Regions from separate parts of the Lysinibacillus sp. FSL W8-0992 genome, predicted to be linked through region 1. Evidence: a T-box and tRNA genes for the amino acid it is inferred to sense, from the RefSeq annotation. Region 1 holds a T-box; the other regions hold tRNA genes.
What was found. A T-box is a leader RNA that pairs with one kind of tRNA and senses whether it is charged. The one in region 1 lies ahead of serS (serine--tRNA ligase), so its partner is inferred to be a tRNA-Ser.
Positions count from the first base shown of each region.

Region 2: it has a tRNA-Ser gene. The T-box ahead of serS (serine--tRNA ligase) is inferred to sense a tRNA for this amino acid. The anticodon was not compared.
Region 3: it has a tRNA-Ser gene. The T-box ahead of serS (serine--tRNA ligase) is inferred to sense a tRNA for this amino acid. The anticodon was not compared.

Region 1 is NZ_JBBOZQ010000001.1:711,542-718,453, forward strand. It holds gene NSQ74_RS03365 (amidohydrolase) at 1-963, opposite strand, end outside; gene NSQ74_RS03370 (sigma 54-interacting transcriptional regulator) at 1,283-2,617, opposite strand; gene serS (serine--tRNA ligase) at 2,841-4,121, opposite strand; T-box leader at 4,200-4,416, opposite strand; gene pdxT (pyridoxal 5'-phosphate synthase glutaminase subunit PdxT) at 4,465-5,028, opposite strand; gene pdxS (pyridoxal 5'-phosphate synthase lyase subunit PdxS) at 5,030-5,914, opposite strand; gene pdxR (MocR-like pyridoxine biosynthesis transcription factor PdxR) at 6,020-6,912, shown strand, end outside.
Region 2 is NZ_JBBOZQ010000001.1:1,877,283-1,884,194, forward strand. It holds gene nadC (carboxylating nicotinate-nucleotide diphosphorylase) at 1-173, opposite strand, end outside; gene nadB (L-aspartate oxidase) at 130-1,716, opposite strand; gene NSQ74_RS09305 (cysteine desulfurase family protein) at 1,816-2,907, shown strand; rRNA gene rrf (5S ribosomal RNA) at 3,522-3,637, shown strand; tRNA gene NSQ74_RS09315 (tRNA-Val) at 3,648-3,723, shown strand; tRNA gene NSQ74_RS09320 (tRNA-Thr) at 3,727-3,802, shown strand; tRNA gene NSQ74_RS09325 (tRNA-Lys) at 3,810-3,885, shown strand; tRNA gene NSQ74_RS09330 (tRNA-Leu) at 3,908-3,992, shown strand; tRNA gene NSQ74_RS09335 (tRNA-Gly) at 4,039-4,113, shown strand; tRNA gene NSQ74_RS09340 (tRNA-Leu) at 4,119-4,207, shown strand; tRNA gene NSQ74_RS09345 (tRNA-Arg) at 4,223-4,299, shown strand; tRNA gene NSQ74_RS09350 (tRNA-Pro) at 4,309-4,385, shown strand; tRNA gene NSQ74_RS09355 (tRNA-Ala) at 4,408-4,483, shown strand; tRNA gene NSQ74_RS09360 (tRNA-Met) at 4,510-4,583, shown strand; tRNA gene NSQ74_RS09365 (tRNA-Ile) at 4,591-4,667, shown strand; tRNA gene NSQ74_RS09370 (tRNA-Ser) at 4,683-4,775, shown strand; tRNA gene NSQ74_RS09375 (tRNA-Met) at 4,830-4,904, shown strand; tRNA gene NSQ74_RS09380 (tRNA-Asp) at 4,908-4,983, shown strand; tRNA gene NSQ74_RS09385 (tRNA-Phe) at 5,020-5,095, shown strand; tRNA gene NSQ74_RS09390 (tRNA-Gly) at 5,101-5,174, shown strand; tRNA gene NSQ74_RS09395 (tRNA-Ile) at 5,178-5,254, shown strand; tRNA gene NSQ74_RS09400 (tRNA-Asn) at 5,259-5,335, shown strand; tRNA gene NSQ74_RS09405 (tRNA-Ser) at 5,349-5,439, shown strand; tRNA gene NSQ74_RS09410 (tRNA-Glu) at 5,442-5,513, shown strand; gene dpaL (diaminopropionate ammonia-lyase) at 5,712-6,912, shown strand, end outside.
Region 3 is NZ_JBBOZQ010000001.1:1,490,774-1,497,685, forward strand. It holds rRNA gene NSQ74_RS07165 (16S ribosomal RNA) at 1-186, shown strand, start outside; rRNA gene NSQ74_RS07170 (23S ribosomal RNA) at 497-3,424, shown strand; rRNA gene rrf (5S ribosomal RNA) at 3,540-3,655, shown strand; tRNA gene NSQ74_RS07180 (tRNA-Asn) at 3,674-3,750, shown strand; tRNA gene NSQ74_RS07185 (tRNA-Ser) at 3,756-3,847, shown strand; tRNA gene NSQ74_RS07190 (tRNA-Glu) at 3,872-3,946, shown strand; tRNA gene NSQ74_RS07195 (tRNA-Val) at 3,967-4,042, shown strand; tRNA gene NSQ74_RS07200 (tRNA-Met) at 4,066-4,140, shown strand; tRNA gene NSQ74_RS07205 (tRNA-Asp) at 4,145-4,220, shown strand; tRNA gene NSQ74_RS07210 (tRNA-Phe) at 4,241-4,313, shown strand; tRNA gene NSQ74_RS07215 (tRNA-Thr) at 4,326-4,401, shown strand; tRNA gene NSQ74_RS07220 (tRNA-Tyr) at 4,411-4,494, shown strand; tRNA gene NSQ74_RS07225 (tRNA-Trp) at 4,505-4,578, shown strand; tRNA gene NSQ74_RS07230 (tRNA-His) at 4,591-4,666, shown strand; tRNA gene NSQ74_RS07235 (tRNA-His) at 4,703-4,778, shown strand; tRNA gene NSQ74_RS07240 (tRNA-Gln) at 4,783-4,857, shown strand; tRNA gene NSQ74_RS07245 (tRNA-Gly) at 4,863-4,937, shown strand; tRNA gene NSQ74_RS07250 (tRNA-Cys) at 4,945-5,018, shown strand; tRNA gene NSQ74_RS07255 (tRNA-Leu) at 5,070-5,150, shown strand; partial or broken gene NSQ74_RS07260 (VOC family protein) at 5,234-5,419, shown strand; gene NSQ74_RS07265 (S-layer homology domain-containing protein) at 5,624-6,712, shown strand; gene NSQ74_RS07270 (arylamine N-acetyltransferase family protein) at 6,750-6,912, opposite strand, start outside.

The DNA.
Region 1 (6,912 bases):
ATGCTTCCTTGCTTCAATAGACGCAGCTAAAAGTTCCTCTTTTGTCGTCATGGCAATACCTGTTTCAGAACTGTTTAAAAATGGCTCAGAGACAAGCGCTGTACGTCCCGATACACTACCATCCGAAAACAACTTAATTCCGCCTATATATGCACCTGCTTGGCGATTTAAATTTTCTTCTACTAATAAATCATGGTTTTGTATATCATCCCATACATAATTAACAGCGACACGTTGCTTCAAACCTTTTGTACGTGCCTTACGATATAAGCTTAAATAATCAAGCGGACTTACCGTTGCCATCATTTCTGTAATACTTGTTACACCATAGGAAGCTAAAATATGAGATAGTTTCACAAGTCTTGCTACAATTTCATCTTCAGATGGTGATGGTAAATGTTGCAGTACTAAATTGCGCGCATTTTCACGAAGCACGCCTGTCGGCTCACCGTTTTGGTCTCGGTCAATTTGTCCACCTTGCGGATTAGGAGTGTCCTTTGTAATACCTGCAATTTCTAATGCTTTACTATTAACAGAAATAATATGTCCACATGTACGCATGACGATTACTGGTAATTCTGTTGATGCACGATCTAAATCTGCCTTTAGTGGTGCACGTTTCTCAGCCAGCTTTCCTTCATCGTAGCCCCAGCCTAAAATCCAGCCACGTTGACTAGCATCGTAATTTTGTAAAGCTACAATCATTTCGTCGATTGAAAGAATTTGTGGTGGTAGGCAAGCTACTTGCTCAAGCACATCCGCCAACATTATTGGGTGCATATGCGCATCGATAATACCTGGAATAATAACTTTTCCTTGTAGATCTATAATTTCTCCTTCATATGAAGGCATATCTTCTTCTAAACCAAGCCATTTAATCTTGCCATCAGCAATCACCATTGCTGTAGCAGATTGACATTCGGAATTGGCTGTATAAATTTTTGCATTACGAAAGATTTTCATTATTCTTCAACTCCTATTTCTTCAACACCAAGGTCGTTTTCGTTAGGTCGTCGGCTTTCACTACTATATGTAATAAAGCACCTACTCAAAAGCCGATGGGATGGTATCATCCAATCGAATCCACTAGACTGCAGTAGGACAAAAGTTAGTGAGAACTGGCATGTTAATAGCAAGTTTTTAAATTACTTATGTTATAGGAGAACAATACACTGTCCCCTTAATCATCATCAAAACTCACATAAGATTTATCTAAATCATAAAAAACTTTTAGCAATGAAAAAAGGAGATAAATTTTTATCTCCTTTTTGTAAAAAAAATTTTACAACAACTCATATTTTAAACATTTATATTTAAGTAGCTGACGTGAGATACCTAAACGACGGGCTGTTTCTGCTAAGCGCCCTTCTGTTTCACGCAATTTTTCAGCAATGATCAGGCGTTCATAAGCTTCTGTTAAATCTCTTAAATGTCCTGAATGGATATTAGGCATGGACGGCTGAGCTTTTTGCTGCACCGTTCTTACAATGCGCTCTGGAATATGCTCCAGTAAAATTTTTTGTCCTGTTAAATTGTTATAGGCCGCTTCTAGAGCATTTTTTAGTTCGCGCACATTTCCTGGCCAATGATATTCATAAAATAATTGAAGTACCTCTTCACTATAACGAACATCTTTTTGAATTGTATGCTCATTATAAAATTGAATATAAAAATCAAGAATAGCAGGTATATCTTCTTTGCGCATATGAAGCGGTGGCAAATCTATTTGCATAACGTTCAGACGATAAAACAAATCCTCACGTAATTTTTTTTCTGCTAAAAGTTTATCTAAATCTTCATTGACCGTTGTAATATATCTAATATCTAACGGCTCTCCATTCAGCGATTTCAAATCTACCGCATGCAGTAATTTTGCCTGTAATGATAAATCCAGCATATTTAACTGATCAATAAGTAAGGTACCCCCATTAGCCTCCTGCAGTTTTCCTTGTTTCCCTTCAGCCTCGATACCGTAAAGCTGTGAAAAAATATTATCCTCTGTCAATGTGGAACAATTGAGCACAATATACGGCTTCGTAAAACGCTCGCTTTCATTATGAATACCTTGCGCTACGATATCCTTCCCTGTACCTGTTTCCCCTGTAATCAGAATAGATGAATTTTTCTTTGCACCACGGCGAGCCTTCTCAGTTTGAGCTTTCATTTCTGCATTCACAGAAATTAAATCTTCTAAACGGTAATTTGTATGGTTATCTCGATATAATTTATGTCCGAGGAAATGATCCAAATATTTTATTTGTTTACTCTCATAAAAATGCTTTGAAAACTCAATAGCACCAATAATTGCTCCACCTTCGATAATTGGATAGGTTGAGCTTAGCGATGTATAACTAAAGCCATTTAACGTCGTCAGAACCTGTTCAAAGTAAATGATTGGTTCCCCTGTTTGCAGTACTTTAAAAATTGTACTTGTTTCAGTTGATAAATTTTGATAGCTATCAGTCACGGTTTTTTGGAAAAATTCATCTGGTGTTAAGCCAATCTCTAACAATATATTTAAATCTGCTAAATCATAAAAAATTGCGCAGCCTTTTTCATCGGTAATTAACACATTATCAAACTCTCTTAATGCTTGTGTAAATTGATGTAGAACCATGAATTTTCTCCCCCCTTGTCCCCATGAATTATACTCATTATAACGAATTTTCTAAAATAATGAGAGATTCGAGCGCTAAAAAAGCAAAAAAAAGCTATTTTAGAAAATCTAAAACCAGATTAACTAAAATAGCTTATCGTATTGTCTTTGCTTTTACCTGTGGAATTACTACATTTCTGTCAGTAGAAGCCTGTAATTACGGATCTGTGACCACAGTAATTTGTTATTTTGGTGCAATCACTGTTTTTCCGCCCATATAAGGAACTAATACCTCTGGAATCACTACACTTCCATCGGCTTGCTGATAGTTTTCAAGGATAGCAGCCACTGTTCGACCAATTGCAAGACCTGAGCCGTTTAATGTGTGCACATATTCTGGTTTTGCATTTGGCTCACGGCGGAAACGAATATTCGCACGGCGCGCTTGGAAATCCTCAAAGTTTGAGCAAGAAGAAATTTCACGGTACATATTTTGTGCCGGAATCCAAACTTCTAAATCATATTTTTTCGCAGCTGTGAAACCTAAATCAGCTGTACACATTTTTAACTTACGGTAAGGTAAACCTAATAATTGCAGTACTTTTTCAGCGTGACCAGTTAATAATTCTAGTTGCTCGTAAGATTCTTCAGGTTTAACAAAACGTACTAATTCTACTTTATTGAATTGGTGCTGGCGAATTAAGCCACGTGTATCGCGACCTGCAGAGCCCGCTTCTGAGCGGAAGCAAGCACTATATGCTGCAAAGCCCTGTGGTAAAGCTTCAATAGGAAGAATTTCATCGCGGTAGAAATTCGTAACTGGTACTTCTGCTGTTGGAATCATAAAGTAGTCTGTATCATCTACTTTAAATACATCTTCCTCAAACTTAGGCAGCTGACCTGTACCTGTTAAGCTGTCTCGATTCACAATAACAGGTGGTAGCATTTCTTCATAGCCATGCTCTTCTGCATGTAAATCCATCATAAAACTCATTAATGCACGTTCTAAACGAGCACCTAAGCCACGGTAGAATAAGAAACGGCTTCCAGTTACTTTTGCACCGCGTTCAAAATCGACAATTTGTAAATCTGTTGCAATATCCCAGTGTGCTTTAATGTCGAAATCAAAAGTTGGTACTTCGCCCCAAGTATATTCCTCAACATTATCGTCTTCAGTAGTACCAACTGGCACAGATTCATGTGGAACGTTTGGTAAACGCATCATCATATCTTTAAAACGATCTTCTACTTCATTTAGCTGTGTATCTAACTCTTTAATCTCATCGCCAACCTGACGCATACGAGCGATTACTTCATCAGCATTTTCTTTATTACGTTTCATAACAGAAATCTGTTCAGACACTTTATTTCGTTCAGCTTTAAGCTCTTCTGCCTTTGCGATTAATTCGCGACGCTTCGTATCTAAAGCTTCAAAATCGTCTAAGTTTCCTAAATCCTCGTTACGTGTTAATAGCATTTCTTTAATTTCCGCAAAGTTATCACGGACGCGTTTAATATCTAACATCGTTCATACCTCCAGTAGTAGATTTCATAATGATGGGTGTTTTATTTATGATGGAACACAAAAAAGCCCTCATCCCATGAAAGGGACGAGAGCTACCCGCGTTGCCACCCTAATTGACCAGACACTTTGCCTAGTCCACTTATCTCATAACGGCATTTCAGCCGGCGACAGCCTACTTCATTTACTTCGACTGCGCAACTCCAGGACGGATTCACAAGTGCTTTTATCAGCTTCCACCAACCGCTGACTCTCTAAAAAAAACGTGCTTGTTACTACTTCCCATCATCGTGTTTACTTATTTAAATTTTATCCTACTGTACTATATGATTCGAGATTTTGCAAGTCACACCATAGACGTCACAAAATATTCGAGAATACGCGAATCTGTCGTTAGTTCAGGATGAAATGAACATCCAAGTAAATGCCTATCACGTGCTAGCACAATTTTACCTTCATGCACAGCTAACACTTCCACACCTTCGCCGACTGACACAATATGCGGTGCTCGAATAAAAACAGCAGATATCGCTTCACCAATTGCTGGAACATCCAACTCCACTTCAAAGCTATCTACTTGACGTCCATACGAATTTCTCGCAACGACAACATCCATGACAGCTAAATGTGGTTCATGATCGACCAGCTCTTTTGCGAGTAAAATGAGACCTGCACAAGTGCCGAACATCGGTAATCCTTGTTGTGCAAGTGTTCGTATTGGTTCTAGCAGGTCATAGCGATTTAGCAACTTGCGCATCGTCGTACTTTCTCCACCAGGTAATACTAGACCATCAAGCCCTACTAGCTGCTCCTTATGCTTTACTAAAACCGTTTGACATCCAAGTGCATCTAACATTTGTACATGCTCTCGAACAGCACCCTGTAATGCTAACACACCGATTATTTTCATGTTACCAGCCTCGTTCTTGCATACGTTCACTTTGACTCAGCTGTGCAATATCAATACCTTTCATCGGCACGCCAAGCTCCTTTGAAATTTCTGCAATCAATTGATAGTCTTTATAATGTGTCGTTGCTTCGACAATGGCACGTGCAAATTTCTCGGGATTTTCTGATTTAAAAATACCTGACCCAACAAATACACCATCGGCACCTAATTCCATCATAAGGGCAGCATCTGCTGGCGTCGCAACACCACCTGCTGCAAAGTTTACAACTGGTAAGCGACCAAGCCTTTTAATTTCTCGTAATAATTCAAAAGGAGCACCTAGTAATTTCGCTTCTGTCATTAGCTCATCCTCAGTCATTCCGACAACTTTTCGCACTTGCGCATTGACCTTACGAATATGACGGACAGCCTCTACAATATTACCTGTACCTGGCTCACCTTTCGTTCGTAGCATAGACGCCCCTTCACCGATACGACGAGCTGCCTCACCTAAATCACGACAACCGCATACGAATGGTACTGTATAATCACTCTTTAATAAATGAAATTCCTCATCTGCTGGCGTTAATACCTCACTCTCATCAATATAATCAACGCCCATAGCTTCTAATACTCGCGCTTCAACAATATGACCAATACGTGCCTTTGCCATTACTGGAATAGTGACTGCTCCCATAACTTCTTCAACAATACGCGGATCTGCCATGCGCGCAACTCCTCCAGCCTTTCGTATATCCGAAGGTACGCGCTCTAACGCCATAACAGCTACAGCCCCTGCCGCTTCAGCAATTTTTGCCTGTTCTGCATTTATGACATCCATAATTACGCCACCCTTTTGCATTTCAGCCATCCCACGCTTCACTAATTCAGTTCCTGTTTGCTTCATTATTTTCTACCTCCACCTTTGTGATAAAATTTAGTATAATAGAAATTGACCATATCAAAATATTCAGTTTACAAAATAATTATAAGGTCAGGAGAATAATCGCTCATGGATATGCTCTTATTTCAGCTTGAAAAAGATGGTGGAAAACCGCTATATGATCAGCTTTATAGCGGGATAAAAGAAGCCATTACTACAAAGAAAATTACCGTTGGAGAAAAATTACCTTCAAAAAGAAAATTAGCAGATTTTTTAAATATTTCTCAAACGACTATTGAAATTGCCTATGCGCAGTTACTTGCTGAAGGTTATATTATGTCAAAATCGAGGGTCGGTTATTTTGTTGAGGAAATTGATGAACTTCCATATATTCAGCAAGACACATCCACATACCTAACAGAGCAGCCTCGGAAAAAATCATATTCCATTGATTTTAACCCTGGTTCCATTGATATTGATGCCTTCCCATTTCAAACGTGGCGAAAATATGCAAAAGAGCTATTTGATGATGCCTCGAAGGAACTATTATTAACAGGTGAGCCACAGGGAGAATTAGCATTACGTACGGAGATTGCTAATTATTTATATCAATCACGTGGCGTTATTTGTAGCCCTGAACAAATTGTTATTGGCTCCGGTACTGAACAATTACTTCCGATGATATTACGTCTCTTCAGTGAAGATACTTGCTTTGCGCTCGAAAACCCTGGTTATCCAACAGTGCATCGGATGTTTCTACAACATAAGCGAAAAGTTTGTCCAATCTCTGTAGACGATGAAGGAATTCTTATTCAGGAATTAGAAAAAACAACTGCCAACGTTGTTTATATAACGCCATCGCATCAATTCCCTACTGGCGCTGTATTATCTGCCACAAGACGTGCCCAGGCATTGAATTGGGCCGCACAAAGCCCATCACGATATATCATTGAGGATGATTATGATTCTGAATTTCGTTATACTGGAAAACCAATTCCTGCTCTTCAAGCATTAGATCGCAA
Region 2 (6,912 bases), 1.2 Mb from region 1:
CGAAATCCATGTTCGATAATAGGTGTTCCACAAAAAATGCCGCTGTCTTTCGCATAAAACGAAAAAGAACCTATTTGCTCAAATGAAAAGATCAGCTCGCTTGATAAATCCCCATCTCCTATATCTTCATTAAAAAATTGCTTGAGCATTTCCTCGAGTTTGATGATATTCATACAATGAATTCCTCACTTTCATTTGTCCTTGTTGGAAAATAATCCAGCGTTGTGCCCACTTTGCTTCACTGTTAGGCTTATCATTCCGAATGTGGGCACCACGAGTTTCTGTTCGTGTGATGGCAGCATGTACCATCAATGATGCAACAATATGCATCATGTAAAGTTCTAGTTGCTGTTGATTTAGGCCCATTACATTAACTTGACGTAGAATTTGTAATGAAGGTAGTTGTTCTATCAAAAGCTGCATATCCAAAGGGTTTCGGACGATGCCCAATGTGTGCATCATTATTTGTTGTAAGTTTTTCTTTGTTAATAAAGCAGGCATCGATTGATGGCAATGAGCAACAGCAAGCGTGAAATTAGTTTGCTTACAACCAGTTTTTATAATAAATTGAGCCATTTTTTGACCGAATGTTATGCCTTCAAGTAATGAATTGCTAGCTAAACGGTTTGCACCATGAACCCCTGTACAAGCAACCTCACCAACTGCATAAAGATTAGAAATCGAGGTTCTTCCCGTATCATCAGCAATCACACCACCCATTAAAAAATGGCTGCCTGGAGCTACAGGAATTAGACCGTTTTGTAAATCAATACCGTTATCCATGCAAAGTTTTGTAATAGTAGGGAATTTATTATCAAATCCCTGAATGCTTGAAATATCAATAAACGTTTCTTGCCCGAATGTACGTTTAATATATAACGTGTGTGCAGTAACATGACGTGGTGCTAAATCGAGCAATGGATGCACACCTGCCATAATCGGTTGACGCTCTGCATTAACAAAAATTCCTCCAGCCCCCCGAACAGCTTCAGAAACCAATCCTTTAGCTTCACCATTACACCATAATAGACTTGGATGAAATTGCATAAATTCCATATCACTGATGGCAGCACCCGCACGATACGCTAATGCAATACCGTCTCCAGTATTCGTTGAATAGTTAGAAGTACTTGAGTAGAGAGCACCCGCACCACCTGAAGCAAGGATGACGTGATGAGCAAAATAACGTTTTATTCCTTTATCGCTTTTTGTCAGCACGCCAATACAAGCACCATCCGTATTCATTAACAACTCGAATGCCATCTCGTTGCTATTAACGTGAACATTTGGAGATAGATGCTGAAGCAAGTAATCAATCAGTATTTGACCAGTCCTATCACCACCAGCATGTAAAATGCGATGATGGCTATGTGCTCCTTCTAAGCCAAGGGCAGGTTCGCCATTATCTAGTCGATCAATTGGTAATCCATCTAATAGCAGTTGTTGGATAATCGTCATTCCATCCTGTATAAGTACATCAACAAATTTGTTTTCATGATGGTATTCACCAGCAGACAGTGTATCAGTGATATGAAACTTTATATGATCTTCTGGACTAGTAACAGCAGCTATTCCTCCTTGTGCACGATAAGAGCTACTTGTTTTAACAGAGGATTTTGTAACAATCTGTACTTGAAAATATTGTCCGAGTAGTCGTGCTGCTTGAAGAGACGCAATGCCGCTACCAATAATGAGTATGTCTGTCTTTACATCCATAGCTATACCTTCTTTACAGTTGTCTTGACACATATCTTTACATAAAATAAAAAGGAAAACAAGACTTGATGACTAGAAAGGGAGAATAAGATGATTTATATGGATTATGCAGCAACATCTCCAATGGCGAGTAATGCGCTTCAGGCTTATTGTGACGTTGCAAAACGGTATTATGGAAATAGTGCGAGCTTACACGATTTAGGAGGACAAGCAAATTATTTTGTTGAGCAGGCAAGGGCTATAGTAGCAGGGACTCTCGGTGTAGAAAGTGATGGGATTATTTTTACTGGGAGCGGAACAGAGGGAAATTTAATATCAATTTTGTCACTTGCTTTAGCTTCAAAAAAAGGAAAGCATATTATTTCATCACAAGCCGAACATACATCCGTTCATGCAGCATTAAATACACTTGAAAAAATGGGGTTTACCATCACGAAATTACCTTTACAGCTTAATGGATGTATTGATGTAGAACAAGTTCGTGAGGCGATAAGGGAAGATACAGCATTAATAACGATTCAACATGTAAATTCCGAAATAGGTTCCATCCAACCTGTAGAGGAAATTGCAATAATAGCAAATAACGAAAATATATTTTTCCATGTAGATTGTGTTCAATCCTATTGTAAACTAGCAACAAATTCATTTAGTGCATACGTAGATGCGATGACGATTTCAGCCCATAAAATAGGAGGACCTAAAGGGTGTGGGGCTATATTTATAAATCCAAAAATTCGAGTTCCAGCATTAACGCCTGGTGTAACGCATGAACGAGGTTTACGTGGTGGAACACTAGATACACCTGCCATTGTTGCGTTTGCGGCAGCCATTGAAAATTATCAATATGAGCGTCAACATTATGATTTGCTACGTCAATATTTACGAAAAAATTTACCTTCAGCTTGTCAATTGATTGACAGTGTAGAGCAACTGCCTAATATATGCGGTTTGATAATGGAAAAAGTGGAAGGGCAATATGTATTGTTAAAATTAAACGAGGCAGGTATTTGTATTTCAACTGGTAGTGCCTGTGATATACACAGTGAATCTGGTACGAAGGCAATTTTATCAATGGGCTATACGATGGAGGAGGCACGTCAATTTTTTAGAATATCCTTTGGACCAACAACAACATTCGAAGAAATTGATCAATTACTTTCTGCACTGACGAATGTTTTTGCGAAATACTAAACGAAAATAATGGTAGGGAAATATTTAAATAAAAAGCTTTAGATTTTCACTTAGAGTCGCCACTTTCAGCGAAAATCAAAGCTTTTCTTAAAGTAAGTTAAACGGAACGAAAGATAGGAGATTGAATTCAGGATATGTTAATAAATTTCAGTATTTGATGTGAACTTTACTTAATGCCTACAGAAAGCTAACACCTGCATTTTTAATTGTTACGAAGTAGTTTTAACTACGAGATTATTGGGGAAACTGCAATCAGGCAAATTCGTGATGTGCTCTTGAATTGTTTACCGCTAGATTATCAAAAGGACAGTAGTTGTGTTTGGTAGTTTATATATATTCTTTATTCTATTTGCTAAAACTAAACTTTTTAATTTTTATGTAATAAAATGTTTTCTTTTGAAAAAACAATTGCTATAATGATTAGCAGAGCGATTATTTCTCTCACATAACAAAAATATCTTCAAAAAGTAGTAATTTCTTTTTTTTATAAAAAAGGGTTGCATTATGTTGATAAACGTTATACAATAATTCTTGTCTTGAAGGACAGGTAAACAACTTCAAAACGAAATACATAAGGATTTCAAGATACGTTATAAATTGGAAACCGAAAATAGTCTAGTGATGATGGCAAAGAGGTCACACCCGTTCCCATACCGAACACGGAAGTTAAGCTCTTTAGCGCCGATGGTAGTTGGGGGCTTCCCCCTGTGAGAGTAGGACGTCGCTAGGCATAATACCCAGGAGGATTAGCTCAGCTGGGAGAGCATCTGCCTTACAAGCAGAGGGTCGGCGGTTCGAGCCCGTCATCCTCCACCATATGCCGGTTTAGCTCAGCAGGTAGAGCAACTGACTTGTAATCAGTAGGTCGTGGGTTCGATTCCTATAGCCGGCACCATTTTTTTGAGCCATTAGCTCAGTTGGTAGAGCATCTGACTTTTAATCAGAGGGTCGAAGGTTCGAGTCCTTCATGGCTCACCATTTAAATTGCCAACAATAATATGCGGGTGTGGCGGAATTGGCAGACGCACTAGACTTAGGATCTAGCGCCGCGAGGCGTGGGGGTTCGACTCCCTTCACCCGCACCATTTATTTTAATTTCATAATTGCCAGGATAAATAATCTTATGCACATGCGGAAGTAGTTCAGTGGTAGAACACCACCTTGCCAAGGTGGGGGTCGCGAGTTCGAACCTCGTCTTCCGCTCCAAATGTGCCGGGGTGGCGGAACTGGCAGACGCACAGGACTTAAAATCCTGCGGTAGGTGACTACCGTGCCGGTTCGATTCCGGCCCTCGGCACCATTTTTAAAATATTAAGCGCCCGTAGCTCAATTGGATAGAGCGTCTGACTACGGATCAGAAGGTTGTGGGTTCGACTCCTGCCGGGCGCGCCAATAAATGAACGGGAAGTAGCTCAGCTTGGTAGAGCACTTGGTTTGGGACCAAGGGGTCGCAGGTTCGAATCCTGTCTTCCCGACCATTTCCTAGTAACATGAATTTATGGGGCCTTAGCTCAGCTGGGAGAGCGCCTGCCTTGCACGCAGGAGGTCAGCGGTTCGATCCCGCTAGGCTCCACCATAATTTATAACCAGTATAAAGATCCTGGCGGTGTAGCTCAGCTGGCTAGAGCATTCGGTTCATACCCGAAAGGTCGTGGGTTCGACTCCCTCCGCCGCCATCTTAAAGGACCTTTAGCTCAGTTGGTTAGAGCAGACGGCTCATAACCGTCCGGTCGCAGGTTCGAGTCCTGCAAGGTCCACCATTTATATAATGTTACGGAGGTATACCCAAGTTCGGCTGAAGGGATCGGTCTTGAAAACCGACAGGCGGGTAACACCGCGCGGGGGTTCGAATCCCTCTACCTCCTCCAGTTTTTATTTTGTAAATGGTGTGCTAACAACTCGATATAAATGAATATTATTTTCGCGGGGTGGAGCAGTGGTAGCTCGTCGGGCTCATAACCCGAAGGTCGTTGGTTCAAATCCGGCCCCCGCAACCAAATGGTCCCGTGGTGTAGCGGTTAACATGCCTGCCTGTCACGCAGGAGATCGCCGGTTCGATCCCGGTCGGGACCGCCATTTTTAAATAAGTTGATAGCTTAGTAAGAAGTATATGGGTCAGTAGCTCAGTTGGTAGAGCATTAGATTGAAGCTCTAAGTGTCGGCGGTTCGATTCCGTCCTGACCCACCATATACGCGGGTGTAGTTTAATGGTAAAACCTCAGCCTTCCAAGCTGATGTCGTGAGTTCGATTCTCATCACCCGCTCCAAATGGGCCTATAGCTCAGCTGGTTAGAGCGCACGCCTGATAAGCGTGAGGTCGATGGTTCGAGTCCATTTAGGCCCACCATTATTCCGAAGTAGCTCAGTTGGTAGTAGCACCTGACTGTTAATCAGGTTGTCGCAGGTTCGAGTCCTGCCTTCGGAGCCATTTTTTTATTTGTGGGGAAGTACTCAAGAGGCTGAAGAGGCGCCCCTGCTAAGGGTGTAGGTCGGGTAACCGGCGCGAGGGTTCAAATCCCTCCTTCTCCGCCATTGGCCCCTTGGTCAAGCGGTTAAGACACCGCCCTTTCACGGCGGTAACACGGGTTCGAATCCCGTAGGGGTCATACTAAAACGCAGTAAATGTGAACATCACATTTGCTGCGTTTTTTTTTGCTAGAGTGAAAGTTTGAGAGCTAAATATAAGTGAGATTTCAGTACTTACGATTTATACATAATATCATCTACTGTTGCGCATACTATTATTCTTTTTAATTGAATTTTCAGGTAATATAGTAATGAACGATAAATAGAGGGGGATTAGGATGAGCCATAAATTGAGATGGGTGTACAATCGGCAATATCAGTTACAGGAAAACATAGAACGAGTAGAACCTGTACTACAAAATTTCACAGTGAGACAGGTTAATCGTGTGGAACAGTTTCATCGTACATATGATGGTTTCGAAAAGACACCTTTACGTAGTTTAGATTTTTTAGCATCCCATATAGGGGTCAATAAAATATTTATGAAAGATGAGTCATTTCGATTTGGCTTAAATGCATTTAAAGTTTTAGGTGGTATTTATGCAATTGGACAGTATGTTGCGAAATTGCTAGGTCAACATATTGATGAACTGTCATTCGAACAATTAAAGTCGCCTGAAGTAAAAGAACAACTAGGCGATTTAACATTTATTTCAACGACAGATGGCAATCATGGACGGGGGGTTGCATGGGCTGCAAGAGAACTAGGATGTAAAGCACGGATTTATATGCCAGCTGGCAGTGCAGAAGAGCGTTTGCAAAATATTAAAAACGAAGGGGCCTATGCGGAAATCACGACGATGAATTATGATGATACCGTACGCTATACGTCACAGCTGGCAGAGGAAAATGGCTGGGTAATCATACAGGATACGATGTGGGAAGGCTATGAAGAAATCCCTTTATGGATTATGCAAGGCTATACAACTTTAGCGAAGGAAGCCGTCGATCAATTAGAAGAAGCACCAACCCATGTATTTTTACAGGCAGGGGTAGGTTCCTTTGCGGGAGCAGTCGTTGCTTTTCTACAACATTTTTATGGTCAGCAAGTAACAGTTGTTTTAGTAGAGCCTGATGCAGCAAATTGCTTCTACGAAAGTTTTAAACAGGGAACGGAGCATTTTGTTACTGTCGGTGGAGAAATGCAAACGATTATGGCTGGCTTAGCATGTGGGGAGCCAAATCCCATAGCTTGGGATATTTTAAAAGCGTATACGAAAGTTAGTATTTGCTGTGATGAAAATGTAGCTGCAACGGGCATGCGTGTACTAGCTAACCCACTTGCTTCGGATCAACGCATTATTGCAGGCGAATCAGGTGCTGCACCATTCGGATGTTTTTATGAATTAATGACCAATGAGGATTATGCAGAATTAAAGGCGGCATTACAGCTAAATGCACAATCAAATATACTATTTGTTAATACAGAGGGAGACACGGACGTGGAAAACTACCGTAATATTGTGTGGCATGGTAAGT
Region 3 (6,912 bases), 780 kb from region 1:
ATCAGCATGCCGCGGTGAATACGTTCCCGGGCCTTGTACACACCGCCCGTCACACCACGAGAGTTTGTAACACCCGAAGTCGGTGAGGTAACCTTTTGGAGCCAGCCGCCGAAGGTGGGATAGATGATTGGGGTGAAGTCGTAACAAGGTAGCCGTATCGGAAGGTGCGGCTGGATCACCTCCTTTCTAAGGATATTTTCGGAATACAAACCTTGGGTTTGTAAGATTACGTTTTGCGTTCAGTTTTGAAGGTTCATCATTACGATGAAATACTTCAAAACTTGTTCTTTGAAAACTGGATAAAACGACATTGAAATTGTAACAAACACATTTATTTTTAAATTAAGTTTTTTAGGCTTAATAACTAATAATAGGGTTTCAAGACACAAGCAGTTCTAGGAAGCAATTGAGTGAAAGAAGGAGCGTACTTACGTACGTGACTGACTGAACGAAAGAAGCTGACAACGAAATGCGCAGTGGATTGGAAGCCGTTGAAGGTTAAGTTATTAAGGGCGCACGGCGAATGCCTTGGCACTAGGAGCCGAAGAAGGACGGCACTAACACCGATATGCTTCGGGGAGCTGTAAGTGAGCTTTGATCCGGAGATTTCCGAATGGGGGAACCCACTACGTTTAATCGCGTAGTATCTTGACGTGAATACATAGCGTCTTGAAGGCAGACCCAGGGAACTGAAACATCTAAGTACCTGGAGGAAGAGAAAGAAAAATCGATTCCCTGAGTAGCGGCGAGCGAAACGGGAAGAGCCCAAACCAAGAGGCTTGCCTCTTGGGGTTGTAGGACACTCTATACGGAGTTACAAAGGAATGAGTTAGATGAAGCGACTTGGAAAGGTCCGCCAGAGCAGGTAAAAGCCCTGTAGTCGAAAGTTTATTCCCTCCAGAGTGGATCCTGAGTACGGCGGAACACGTGAAATTCCGTCGGAATCCGGGAGGACCATCTCCCAAGGCTAAATACTACCTAGTGACCGATAGTGAACCAGTACCGTGAGGGAAAGGTGAAAAGCACCCCGGAAGGGGAGTGAAAGAGATCCTGAAACCGTGTGCCTACAAGTAGTTAGAGCCCGTTAATGGGTGATAGCGTGCCTTTTGTAGAATGAACCGGCGAGTTACGATTACGTGCGAGGTTAAGCTTTAGAAGGCGGAGCCGCAGCGAAAGCGAGTCTGAATAGGGCGAATTAGTACGTGGTCGTAGACCCGAAACCAGGTGATCTACCCATGTCCAGGGTGAAGGTGAGGTAACACTTACTGGAGGCCCGAACCCACGCACGTTGAAAAGTGCGGGGATGAGGTGTGGGTAGCGGAGAAATTCCAATCGAACTTGGAGATAGCTGGTTCTCTCCGAAATAGCTTTAGGGCTAGCCTCGTGATGAGAATACTGGAGGTAGAGCACTGTTTGGACTAGGGGGCCATCCCGGTTTACCGAATTCAGACAAACTCCGAATGCCAGATATTTATACACGGGAGTCAGACTGCGAGTGATAAGATCCGTAGTCAAAAGGGAAACAGCCCAGACCACCAGCTAAGGTCCCAAAGTAATCGTTAAGTGGAAAAGGATGTGGCGTTGCACAGACAACCAGGATGTTGGCTTAGAAGCAGCCATCATTTAAAGAGTGCGTAATAGCTCACTGGTCGAGTGACGCTGCGCCGAAAATGTATCGGGGCTAAACGATTCACCGAAGCTGTGGATTGACATCTACGATGTCAGTGGTAGGAGAGCGTTCTAAGTGCGTTGAAGTCAGACCGGAAGGACTGGTGGAGCGCTTAGAAGTGAGAATGCCGGTATGAGTAGCGAAAGACGGGTGAGAATCCCGTCCACCGTATGACTAAGGTTTCCTGAGGAAGGCTCGTCCGCTCAGGGTTAGTCGGGACCTAAGCCGAGGCCGATAGGCGTAGGCGATGGACAACAGGTTGATATTCCTGTACCACCTCCTCACCGTTTGAGAAATGGGGGGACGCAGTAGGATAGGGTAAGCGCGCCGTTGGTTGTGCGCGTCCAAGCAGTAAGGCGTGTGTGTAGGCAAATCCGCACACTATAACGTTGAGCTGTGATGGCGAGTCCGTATGGACGAAGTTCCTGATTTCACACTGCCAAGAAAAGCCTCTATCGAGGTGAGAGGTGCCCGTACCGCAAACCGACACAGGTAGTCGAGGAGAGAATCCTAAGGTGTGCGAGAGAACTCTCGTTAAGGAACTCGGCAAAATGACCCCGTAACTTCGGGAGAAGGGGTGCTCTTGAGCGTGCAAGCGCACGAGAGCCGCAGTGAATAGGCCCAGGCGACTGTTTAGCAAAAACACAGGTCTCTGCAAAACCGTAAGGTGACGTATAGGGGCTGACGCCTGCCCGGTGCTGGAAGGTTAAGAGGAGTGGTTAGCGCAAGCGAAGCTGCGAATTGAAGCCCCAGTAAACGGCGGCCGTAACTATAACGGTCCTAAGGTAGCGAAATTCCTTGTCGGGTAAGTTCCGACCCGCACGAAAGGCGTAACGATCTGGGCACTGTCTCAACGAGAGACTCGGTGAAATTATAGTACCTGTGAAGATGCAGGTTACCCGCGACAGGACGGAAAGACCCCGTGGAGCTTTACTGTAGCCTGATATTGAATTTTGGTACAACTTGTACAGGATAGGTAGGAGCCAGAGATCTCGGAGCGCCAGCTTCGAAGGAGGCGTCGGTGGGATACTACCCTGGTTGTATTGAAATTCTAACCCATGCCCCTTAGCGGGGCAGGAGACAGTGTCAGGCGGACAGTTTGACTGGGGCGGTCGCCTCCTAAAAGGTAACGGAGGCGCCCAAAGGTTCCCTCAGAATGGTTGGAAATCATTCGTAGAGTGTAAAGGCACAAGGGAGCTTGACTGCGAGACCTACAAGTCGAGCAGGGTCGAAAGACGGGCTTAGTGATCCGGTGGTTCCGCATGGAAGGGCCATCGCTCAACGGATAAAAGCTACCCCGGGGATAACAGGCTTATCTCCCCCAAGAGTCCACATCGACGGGGAGGTTTGGCACCTCGATGTCGGCTCATCGCATCCTGGGGCTGTAGTCGGTCCCAAGGGTTGGGCTGTTCGCCCATTAAAGCGGTACGCGAGCTGGGTTCAGAACGTCGTGAGACAGTTCGGTCCCTATCCGTCGTGGGCGTAGGAAATTTGAGAGGAGCTGTCCTTAGTACGAGAGGACCGGGATGGACACACCGCTGGTGTACCAGTTGTCTTGCCAAAGGCATCGCTGGGTAGCTATGTGTGGACGGGATAAGTGCTGAAAGCATCTAAGCATGAAGCCCCCCTCAAGATGAGATTTCCCATTACGCAAGTAAGTAAGATCCCTCAAAGACGATGAGGTAGATAGGTTCGAGGTGGAAGTGTGGTGACACATGGAGCTGACGAATACTAATCGATCGAGGACTTAACCAAAAAAGTTTGAAACATTCAATGAAACGTTTATCCAGTTTTGAAAGAACAAGAAAGCTTTGAAAAAAGCTTGCATTTATAACATTTTATGTTATAATGAATCTTGTCTTTTAAATAGTCTAGTGATGATGGCAAAGAGGTCACACCCGTTCCCATACCGAACACGGAAGTTAAGCTCTTTAGCGCCGATGGTAGTTGGGGGCTTCCCCCTGTGAGAGTAGGACGTCGCTAGGCTATACATAATAACATTATTCCGAAGTAGCTCAGTTGGTAGTAGCACCTGACTGTTAATCAGGTTGTCGCAGGTTCGAGTCCTGCCTTCGGAGCCATTCTTGGAGAGTTGTCCGAGTGGCCGAAGGAGCACGATTGGAAATCGTGTAGGCGGTTAACACTGTCTCAAGGGTTCAAATCCCTTACTCTCCGCCAGCACTTTACGATTCCAATTAGTAAGGCCCCTTGGTCAAGCGGTTAAGACACCGCCCTTTCACGGCGGTAACACGGGTTCGAATCCCGTAGGGGTCACCATTTATAACGAATACCCAGATGGAGGATTAGCTCAGCTGGGAGAGCATCTGCCTTACAAGCAGAGGGTCGGCGGTTCGAGCCCGTCATCCTCCACCATTTTTAAAATCAAATAGTATTGTCGCGGGGTGGAGCAGTGGTAGCTCGTCGGGCTCATAACCCGAAGGTCACAGGTTCAAATCCTGTCTCCGCAACCAAAATGGTCCCGTGGTGTAGCGGTTAACATGCCTGCCTGTCACGCAGGAGATCGCCGGTTCGATCCCGGTCGGGACCGCCATTTTTTCAAAATAATAATATGGGTCAGTAGCTCAGTTGGTAGAGCATTAGATTGAAGCTCTAAGTGTCGGCGGTTCGATTCCGTCCTGACCCATCAGGTTTTTTTGCCGGTTTAGCTCAGCAGGTAGAGCAACTGACTTGTAATCAGTAGGTCGTGGGTTCGATTCCTATAGCCGGCACCATGTTTTCCCGGAGGGGTAGCGAAGTGGCTAAACGCGGCGGACTGTAAATCCGCTCCTTAGGGTTCGGCGGTTCGAATCCGTCCCCCTCCACCAGTTTTTTTATAGGGGCATAGTTTAACGGTAGAATAGAGGTCTCCAAAACCTTTGATGTGGGTTCGATTCCTACTGCCCCTGCCAATTAATTTTATGGCGGTTGTGGCGAAGTGGTTAACGCACCGGATTGTGGTTCCGGCATTCGTGGGTTCGATTCCCATCAGTCGCCCCATTTAATATAAAATTAACGTAAAACTATAAAGCAGTGGCGGTTGTGGCGAAGTGGTTAACGCACCGGATTGTGGTTCCGGCATTCGTGGGTTCGATTCCCATCAGTCGCCCCATTGTTGGGGTATAGCCAAGCGGTAAGGCAACGGATTTTGATTCCGTCATGCCCTGGTTCGAATCCAGGTACCCCAGCCATTTATGCGGAAGTAGTTCAGTGGTAGAACACCACCTTGCCAAGGTGGGGGTCGCGAGTTCGAACCTCGTCTTCCGCTCCAATAATATGGCGGCATAGCCAAGTGGTAAGGCACAGGTCTGCAACACCTTTATCACCGGTTCAAATCCGGTTGCCGCCTCCATATTTTTTACTTAATCGGATACTCCGATTTTTTTTATCTCTAAAGTATTATGCCGGTGTGGCGGAATTGGCAGACGCGCACGACTCAAAATCGTGTTCCTTTGGAGTGTCGGTTCGACCCCGACCACCGGTATCCAAAGTAAATTTAAAAGACTTCAACAACTCTGTTGAGGTCTTTTTTTTATATTCTGAAACAGTACAAGGTAAAAAAGCATCGATTATCCACATGGAGTACGCGTGCAAATTGAAGTAGATTCAATTGATGACGCTATTGCAAAAGCTATGGAGGAGGGAGCTATTATTGTCCGAGAAAAAATGGAATTTGATGAATTTTATCTTGCGTATTTAGTAGACCCTACTGGACTAGGTTTTGGTTTAATTCAAAATAAGAAAAATGAATAAACTTTAACGCCTCTGCAAAGTCTTGCAGAGGTTTTTTATTTTACAAGAGCTATAACTCTATTAGAAGTGTAAGCACATTTTCAAACGGGTATGGAATACTTAGATACTAATGCAAGAAAACTATTAAAAATGTCTTTTTAGTTAATATTTATTTTACTTGATGAATAGGATAACAAGGATGGGAGTAAATATAGGGGGAATAGGATGAAGAAAATAAGTAGGATGTTGATTGTAGTTATGATTTTTGGGTTATTACAGATTCAGCCGGTATATGCAGCTAGTTTTAAAGATGTGTCATCTGACAATACGTTAAATACGGAAATAGATTATTTAGTTGAACGTGGGATTATTAAAGGGTATCCTAATGGCACTTTTAAACCGAATGAATATGTAACAAGAGCTCAAGTAGCTGTCATGTTAACTCGTGCGTTAGGATTGAAAACGACGAATGTGAAAAATCCGAAGTATCAAGATGTCCCGACATCACATGTCTACTATAAAGAAATCGCTGCTACACAAAATGCTGGCATATTCGAGGCAACAAAGAAATTTAATCCGAATGGGACGCTATCGAGAGCAGATATGGCCATTGTTTTACAACGTGCTTTTAAATTAAAGGGAACGAGCCCTTATTATTTTACGGATGTTACGGAGAAAACACCAGGTTATAAGGAAATATTAGCGGTAGCGAACAATAATATTACGAGCGGTTATCAGGATGGTACATTTAAACCTAAATTGCCATTAACACGTGCACATTTTTCAGCATTTGTTGCTCGTGCCATGACCCTTTCAAAGCCAAATTTACAAAAGGATCCTGCAAATAAATACACCTATGCATTTTACTCACCAGATGATGGCCTAAGATATACATTAAATTATCAATACAGCCATAATGATAATAAAAACGATGTTTGGTCAATTGCTAATATGACCAATAATAAGCAGTTTAATGATGAGTTATTATATTATGATGGCTCAGTATATGCTCAAGCAATTGCTCAAGAATATAGCTCACATTACGACTTCTATATAGGGCTTCCTCTAAGAATTGGCGTAATTGTTCACGAAGACGATGAAGGTCCAGTTAACGGTAATCGTATAACTGTTCAAACGACGGATGGAACGGTTCGAGCAGGTGGTGTTAACTATAAAAATGTAGCTGTACTAGAAGAAAGTTTTAAATATATTGATGTAGTGAAAACCTATTATTTTGTAGACGGTATTGGTTTAGTCAAGGAACTTCACAATGGCGAAGTAGTATATGAGTTGCTAAAACGAACAGCAAATTAGAAGCGTAAAGGGATGCATTCCAACAATGCATCCTTTTTTAAGTGATCGATATATGAAAATAACGTTCAAGAGCTTGCTGCCACTCTTGCTCAGTATGTGTTGTATAAGTTGTTAAAGATTGCCCTTCATATATACGAAATTCATTATTGAACATAGTATGTCGTCCAGAAGGAGTGCGAATCATTGCGATTTTATTTTTT